2 linked regions of the Adhaeribacter radiodurans genome follow. The protein of the gene in region 2 binds, or shares a complex with, the protein of the main gene of each other region. Links are inferred from orthologs where the notes say so. Each region holds a gene or a part of one and is shown on either strand. Other genes may lie near its edges. The genes, in order: uvrA and mfd.

Evidence for each region.
Region 1: the proteins of mfd (region 2) and uvrA are in contact, whole or in part, in a crystal structure (PDB 4DFC), measured with the Escherichia coli proteins. The link is inferred for Adhaeribacter radiodurans from one-to-one orthologs.

The regions. Positions count from the first base shown.
Region 1 is NZ_CP055153.1:4,945,156-4,948,937, reverse strand. The notes cover bases 259-3,716. They hold uvrA (excinuclease ABC subunit UvrA), read right to left. Parts: upstream 3,357-3,716; coding sequence 459-3,356; downstream 259-458. In the rest of the region: HUW48_RS19640 (hypothetical protein), read right to left, coding at 1-44. UniProt on the Escherichia coli protein: The UvrABC repair system catalyzes the recognition and processing of DNA lesions. UvrA is an ATPase and a DNA-binding protein. A damage recognition complex composed of 2 UvrA and 2 UvrB subunits scans DNA for abnormalities.
Region 2 is NZ_CP055153.1:5,605,472-5,609,739, reverse strand. The notes cover bases 148-4,091. They hold mfd (transcription-repair coupling factor), read right to left. Parts: upstream 3,720-4,091; coding sequence 348-3,719; downstream 148-347. Other genes in these bases: HUW48_RS22325 (hypothetical protein), read left to right, coding at 3,961-4,091; HUW48_RS22335 (hypothetical protein), read left to right, coding at 148-160. In the rest of the region: more of HUW48_RS22335, read left to right, coding at 1-147; more of HUW48_RS22325, read left to right, coding at 4,092-4,268. UniProt on the Escherichia coli protein: Couples transcription and DNA repair by recognizing RNA polymerase (RNAP) stalled at DNA lesions. Mediates ATP-dependent release of RNAP and its truncated transcript from the DNA, and recruitment of nucleotide excision repair machinery to the damaged site.

The sequences.
Region 1 (3,782 bases), 660 kb from region 2 along the record:
CCGCTATCTGTGGTGATTAAATTTAACTGGGTCGTGTCCTTCATCTCAGCGTTTCTCCTCAACAATATAGTCTGACGGAAGTGTAATTATTTTTACTTGAAAGTTATACTGCAAAGTAAATTCTTAACTGTTACGGAGAAAACTTTTTTTGGATTTAATTTTTATTTTTTATCCTGCAATAACCAGAATAGGTATCACATTTTACTTATTCAGTATAAGATAGTGAATAAGTTATTGATTTACAATAAAATATAATAGGAGTTTTAGCCCGGAAAAATCTGTTTTAATTGCGGGAAATTTAAAGTAATAAGACAAAATTAATAATAGTGTTTACAATGAGGAACTTAAGCGCCATAAAAAAATCCTTCCCGGTTGGGGGAAGGATTTGAAAGATTGACTTACGGTGATATGAAAAGGTACTGTATTCCCATGCCTTTATAGGACTTAACTCCGTCATATTAAATGTATTGGCTGGTGCGCAGTTCCTCACGCAGAAAACGCGCAGTATAGCCCTTATCGCTGGCTGCTACTTCTTCGGGTGTGCCTTGTGCTACAATAGTACCGCCCCGTTCTCCGCCTTCCGGGCCAATGTCAATAATGTAATCGGCCACTTTAATCATATCTAAATTGTGCTCAATGAGCAATACAGTATTGCCTTTGTCTACGAGCCGGTGGATTACATCCGATAAATGCTTAATATCTTCGAAATGCAATCCGGTGGTGGGTTCATCCAGAATGTAAAATGTTTTACCGGTGTCTTTTTTAGCTAATTCAGTTGCTAGTTTTACCCGTTGCGCTTCGCCGCCCGATAGGGTAGTGGCTTGCTGACCTAAAGTAATATAGCCCAATCCTACTTCATGTAATATTTTAATCTTCCGCAAAATGCGGGGTTGGTTATCAAAATACTCCACTGCTTTTTCTACCGTCATGTCCAATACATCGGTAATCGATTTTCCTTTAAAGCGTACTTCTAACGTTTCGCGGTTGTAACGCTTGCCTTTGCAGGTTTCGCAGGGTACATACACATCTGGTAAAAAATTCATTTCGATGGTGCGCATACCGGCTCCTTCGCAAGTTTCGCAGCGACCGCCTTTTACATTAAATGAAAAACGACCCGCCGAATAGCCCCGGATTTTGGCTTCGGGTAATTGGGCAAATAAAGCCCGGATATCCGTAAAAATTCCGGTGTAAGTAGCTGGGTTGGAACGTGGGGTACGACCAATGGGCGACTGATCTACTTCAATTACTTTATCAATGTGCTCTAATCCTTCTATGGCCTTGTAAGGCAAGGGGTCGCGTTTCGCGTTAAAAAAGTACTTGTTCAGAATAGGGTATAAAGTATCGTGGATAAGCGTAGATTTACCGCTACCCGAAACACCCGTAACTGCAATTAATTTACCCAACGGAAATTTTACCGAGAGATTTTTCAGGTTGTGCCCGGTCGATCCTTTCAATTCTAAAAATTTACCGTTGCCGGGCCGTTTTTCAGTGTGTACCTCAATGTGTTTCTGGCCGCTTAAATACTGCGAAGTCAGGCTGCCGGAATTAAATATTTCAGTAGGTGATCCTTCGGCTACAATATGGCCCCCGTGAATTCCCGCACCCGGACCAATATCTAAAACGTGATCAGCGTGCAGAATCATGTCTTTATCGTGTTCTACTACAATTACCGAGTTACCAATATCGCGGAGGTTTTTGAGGGCATTAATCAGTTTTTCGTTATCGCGCTGATGTAAGCCAATGCTGGGTTCATCCATAATGTACAACACCCCCACTAACTGCGTTCCAATTTGAGTGGCCAGCCGGATGCGCTGCGACTCGCCGCCCGATAAAGTACGAACTGAGCGGTGTAAGTTCAAATATTCCAAACCTACATCGAGTAAAAACTTAATGCGTTTCCGGATTTCTTTGAGTAATTCGCGGGCAATTAAATTTTGACGGTCGCTTAAACGGTCTTCCAGGTTTTGAAACCAATCAGCTAATTTACCAATATTGAACTGCGCCAATTCGCCAATATGCAGACCATCAATTTTAAAATGTAAAGATTCTTTTTTGAGTCGGTAGCCTTGGCATTCAGGGCACACGCTGGTTTGGGTATATTCATTAATCCAGGTACGAATAGCATCTGAATCAGAATCCATTTGCTTGCGCAGAAAATTAATAATACCCTCGAACTGCGTGATAAAGTTCTGACCTTTGGCTTTTACGATTATATCTTCATCAATACCATGGAGTAATTGGTTCAATACCGAAGCTGGGATGTCCTGAATGGGCGTGGAAATACTCAGCTTGTTTTGCTTCAGGATGGTTTGAATTTGGTTAAATACCCAGATATCACGGAATTCGCCGAGGGGAGCTATCCCACCGCGACTAATACTTAACCCTTTATCCGGAATAATGGATTCTTCGGTAATTTCCTGAATTTCGCCTAAACCATTACAGGTGGGGCAGGCACCGTAAGGGGAGTTAAACGAAAAGGTATTGGGGGCCGGATCGTCGTAGGCAATGCCGGTAGCCGGGTCCATTAAATGCCGCGAAAAGAAGTATGTTTGGTTGGTATCCGGCTCCAGAATTGTTACGGTGCCTTTGCCATGCGTTAAGGCGTTTTGTACCGAACTGGAAATCCGGTAACGGTCCTCGGTATTTACAATTATTTTATCAATAACAATTTCAATATCGTGAATTTTGTAACGGTCTACCTGCATTTTGGGCACCAACTCCATTAAGTCGCCGTCTACGCGTACGCGCACAAAACCCATTTTTCGAATTTGCTCAAACAATTCCCGGTAATGACCTTTACGGCCTTTTACTACCGGAGCCAGAATAATCAATTTCTTTTTATCAAAGTTGTCGAGAATGTGATTCACAATCTGGTCATCCGACTGCCGGATCATGCGCTCGCCGGTTACGTAGCTAAAAGCTTCGGCGGTGCGGGCATAGAGCAGACGCAGAAAATCGTAAATTTCGGTAATGGTGCCAACTGTAGAGCGTGGGTTGCGGCTGGTTGTTTTTTGCTCAATGGAAATAACCGGGCTCAAACCCTCAATTTTATCTACGTTGGGCCGTTCCAGGCCACCCAAAAAAGAGCGGGCATAAGCCGAGAAGGTTTCCATGTAGCGGCGTTGTCCTTCGGCGTAAATAGTATCAAAGGCCAACGACGATTTGCCGCTGCCGCTAATGCCGGTAAACACCACCAGCTTATTGCGCGGAATCTGCAGGCTTATATTTTTTAAATTATGCTCCCGAGCACCATAAACTTCAATTAAAGGTGCTTCGGTAGTAGTGGTAGTTTCGGTAGTTTCCGCCGTAGCGGTACCATTATCTATAAGGGAATTTGCTTCTTTTTTTGAGGCCATTGCAGGGCTTAATTAATCCGCAAAGATACGCAAAAACAAGCGTATTAGCAGGTTAAGGTTAATCTTATCTTAACTAATTTTCAGCCCTTTTAGTTTAATTTAAATGCGTTGTTCTGTAGGCGTAAAGTAGAGGCGGCTATCCTCATTTTCTTAAATTTTTATTTTTTAATGTTGGAAATTAGCCGGGATTGAGGCTTGTTTATGTGCGGCAGGAACTAGCTGACTAGCATGGCGAAAACCTGCTAAAAGCCGTTTGTGAAGACACAAACTGCGGCATCAGAATTACAGCTTTAGAATAGAATAAGACTTTCACTAAAGTGGACAATGTTGTCGCTGCCCATGAACAGAACCACTGATTTTCCCGCCTAGTGGCATTCAGCGCCATGGTTTGTGTCTTCGCAAACAGCAATATCTGCTTATCAAATA
Region 2 (4,268 bases):
TTTACAGGCGCATGGCCTGCAAGCCTTTGCCTGGATTTATTCCCCGAGTATGCTCAGCCGCTTATCCACGGAAAAAACCTTAACGCACGCTCACCATCCGGATTATATTCAAACCTTCGACGACATAGAAGAAGCAAAGGCCTGGCTGCGGAATGTATAATTTAGTCGATAGACCATGGACCATAGTCCAAAGCAAAAATTTAAAAAGATACGTTTATAGCACTTAAACAGAAGTTTAAGGTAATTTATGGGCAACTAACGCCATTGCCCTTAGATCTTCGTCAGACTAAAATTTACGATTATTTAAAAATTTACCTTCCACCAGCCGGCGCCTTTCCTACTTAGCTTTAGTGCTTAATACTTTCGGTTAACTGCTCAAATACGTCGCAGGCGGCATTTACCGATTTAATGTTGTCAAAAATAACGATCAGTTTGTCTTTGGTTTCTTTCAGCCGCGATTGACGGGGATGTTGCTGCACGTATTTTAAGATGTGGCCAAAAGTTTCTGACTGAAAATATTTGTCGTTATTTACCGAAGAGATATACCCTTTCATTACCTCTTTCTTAATCGTGAGCTTCTCAAAACCTACTTCCTGCGCTTTCCAACGTAGTTTCACAATCTGAATCAACTTCTCTACTGATTCCGGTAAAGGGCCGAACCGATCGATGATACCTTTTTGAATTTTTTCCAGGGCTGGCAAATCTTTTACCCGGTCGAGTTTGCTGTACAGGTTTAAACGCTCCGAAATGTTGCTCACGTAGGTATCCGGTATAAGTATTTCCAGGTCGGTTTCTACGGTACATTCACGCACCACGTCTAGGAATTGGTTCAGGTCTTTTTCAGAGCCCAGGAATAAATCGCGGAATTCGGTTTCTTTTAGTTCTTTAATGGTATCGTCCAGAATCTGGTGGTACATTTCAAAACCTAAATCGTTGATAAAACCACTTTGTTCACCACCCAACAAGTTACCTGCTCCCCGAATATCCAAATCGCGCATGGCTACTTTAAAACCATCACCCAAATCCGAAAATTCTTCTAAAGTGCTCAAACGCTTGCGGGCATCAGAAGGTAAACTGGACACCGGTGGGGTAAGTAAATAACAATACGCTTTTTTGTTCGAGCGCCCTACGCGCCCGCGCATCTGGTGCAAATCGCTTAAACCAAACATGTGCGCCCGGTTAATAATAATGGTGTTCGCATTCGGAATATCCAAGCCAGATTCAATAATGTTTGTGGAAACTAAAACGTCAAATTCGCCTTCCACAAATTTCATCATGCGCTTTTCGAGCTGTTCGCCGTCCATTTGGCCGTGGGCAAAAGTAATGCGGGCATCGGGTACTAATTTCAAAATCAGGTTAGCCATTTCATCCAGGTCGGCCACCCGGTTGTGCACAAAGAAAACCTGACCTCCGCGCTTTAACTCGTACATTACGGCATCGCGGATAATAGTCTGATCGAAAACGTGCAGCTCCGTTTGTACTGGCTGGCGGTTAGGCGGTGGCGTAGCAATTACCGATAAATCGCGGGCACCCATTAATGAAAAATGCAGCGTACGCGGTATAGGAGTAGCCGAGAGCGTAAGCGAATCTACGTTCACGCGCATTTCCTTTAGCTTTTCTTTCGTTTTTACGCCAAATTTTTGCTCTTCGTCAATCACCATTAAGCCCAAGTTTTTAAACTTTACATCTTTACTCACAATGCGGTGGGTGCCAATCAGAATATCGGTTTTTCCTTCGGCAACGCGCTGTAAAGTTTCTTTTATGTCCTTGGCCGTTTTAAAACGATTTACAAACTCTACGTTTACCGGAAATTTTTCTAAACGATCGCGAAAAGTTTTGTAATGCTGCATGGCTAAAATGGTAGTAGGCACCAGTACTGCAACTTGTTTGCTGTCGGTAGCGGCTTTAAAAGCGGCCCGAATAGCTACTTCGGTTTTGCCAAAACCCACATCGCCGCACACGAGGCGGTCCATGGGGTGCGGCTGCTCCATATCGTTTTTGACGTCTTCGGTTGCTTTGGCCTGGTCGGGGGTGTCTTCGTAAATAAACGAGGATTCCAACTCGGCTTGCATAAATCCATCGCGGGAAAAAGCAAATCCCGGTGCCGACTTGCGTTTGGCGTACAGTTTAATCAGTTCGGTGGCAATATCTTTTACCTTGCTCTTAACCCGCTTCTTTTTGTTTTCCCATTCCGGCGAACCCAGCTTGCTCATGCTAGGCGGAGTGCCTTCCTGGCCGGTATATTTACTAATTTTATGCAGCGCGTGAATACTCACGTACAACAAATCATCGTCGCGGTATACCAACCGAATGGCTTCCTGCATTTTACCGCCTACTTCTACTTTTTCGAGGCCGGCAAAGCGGCCAATACCATTATCTACGTGTACCACATAATCGCCGGGTTGCAGCGAGCGTAGTTCTTTTAAGGTAAGGGCCTTGGATTTAGAAAACCGTTCTTTGCTTTTGTATTTATAAAAGCGTTCAAACAACTGATGATCGGTGTACAGGGCAACTTTTACCTGGTCATCGATAAAGCCTTCGCGCAGTGAAATGGTAAGCGCCTGAAATTTTACCGCGTGATCGAGCTCATCAAAAATAGTGGTAAGCCGGTCAATCTGCCGCGGCGAATCGGCCGCAATAATGTTAGTAAAGCCATTGGTTTGGTTATCGTGCAGGTTGCTAACCAGTAAATTAAAATCCTTATTAAATGATGGTTGTGGCTTGGTATTAAAAGTTATGGTTTCGGAAGCTTTAAAGTGAAAGCGTTTGCCAAATTCTACCGTAGTAAACGGCTCCAGTAACTTTTTAAAGCTTTTGCCCGATTCAAATAAGTCTTCGGGCTTAGAAACTACTTTGGTGTTACCACTGGTGAGCATTAAATACTCAAAAGCCTGTTCCGCTTTCGTAAACGATTCATCAATTATATCAATGGCGTGGCGTACGTCTTTAAACCAGAGCCGGGTATTGGAGGGTAAAAATTCTAAAAAAGATTCCCGGGTTTCCTGCAATAATTTGGTTTGCACGTTGGGTACAATGGAAACGCTGTTTTGAGTTTCCACGGAAAGCTGCGTGTTGGGATTAAACGTCCGGATGCTTTCAATCTCATCACCGAACAACTCAACCCGGTACGGCAATTCGTTGGCATACGAAAATACATCCACAATGCCCCCCCGAACGGCAAACTGGCCGGCTTCGTAAACAAAATCGGTGCGCTCAAAATCGTACTCAGTTAAAACTTCCGATAAAAAGTTTACATCCAGTTTTTCGCCCACTTTCGCGCTAAATGTATTCGCTACCAATGATTTTTTATTGATTACTTTTTCAGTAAGGGCTTCGGGATAGGCTACTATTAACAAGCCAGCAGCGGCTTTATTACTAATCTGATTTAGTACTTCGGCCCGCATCAGAATATTGGCATTTTCCGTTTCATCGAACGAATAAGGTCGCTTGTACGACGATGGAAACAGCAAGGCTTCTTGCTTGCCGTTAAATAAATGCTGCAAATCCGATAAAAAGTAAGCTGCTTCTTCTTTATCGTGTAATACACAAACATGGTGGCCGGGCTGTAAACTGCTTACTGCAACGGCCATTACGGCATCTAAACTGCCTGCTAAGCCTTTCAGGTGCAAATGGGCTTTTTCCGGCGATTTAAGGCGTTCTGCAATGGTTTGAACTACCGGATCGAGCCGGTATAGTTCCAGGAAATCCTTTATTTTCAATTTTCTTAATCTTTCAATAAATAAAGAGCAAAGATACGGAATAATCTGCTCGCAAATTCCTTACGCATAATAGGAGCAGAGGGTACATTATCTAACCAAACAAAATATTTTAAAAAACGTACTTTTAAAATGATACTCCTTGATTAATAATTATTTATATTTATCCTTCGAAGATCAGCCACTAGCAGGCGAGTAGTTTAAAGTAATTTTTTAGTCCATTTAAATATAACTAGATGATAAAATGATGTACTCTAAATTTTTAACTCCTGCTATCTTCACAGCCGGAGAGTCTGATATTCGCTCACATATCCGCAGTTTTATGGCTGGGTATACCAAGTGCATCTATCTCACGCTGGTGTTAACCGGAATCGGACTATACCTTCAGTATTTCCAGAATATAACCGATAAACTATTTGTTTTTGCTCTGGGTAGTTTGGTAATATTGTTTATGGGCCAGATGCTGCTTTCCTTCTCTTTCATGCTGAAGAACTTATGGATAGCTTTATTCGGCGCTTTTTGCAGTCTGGCGCTGGCTACTGGTTTTACGGC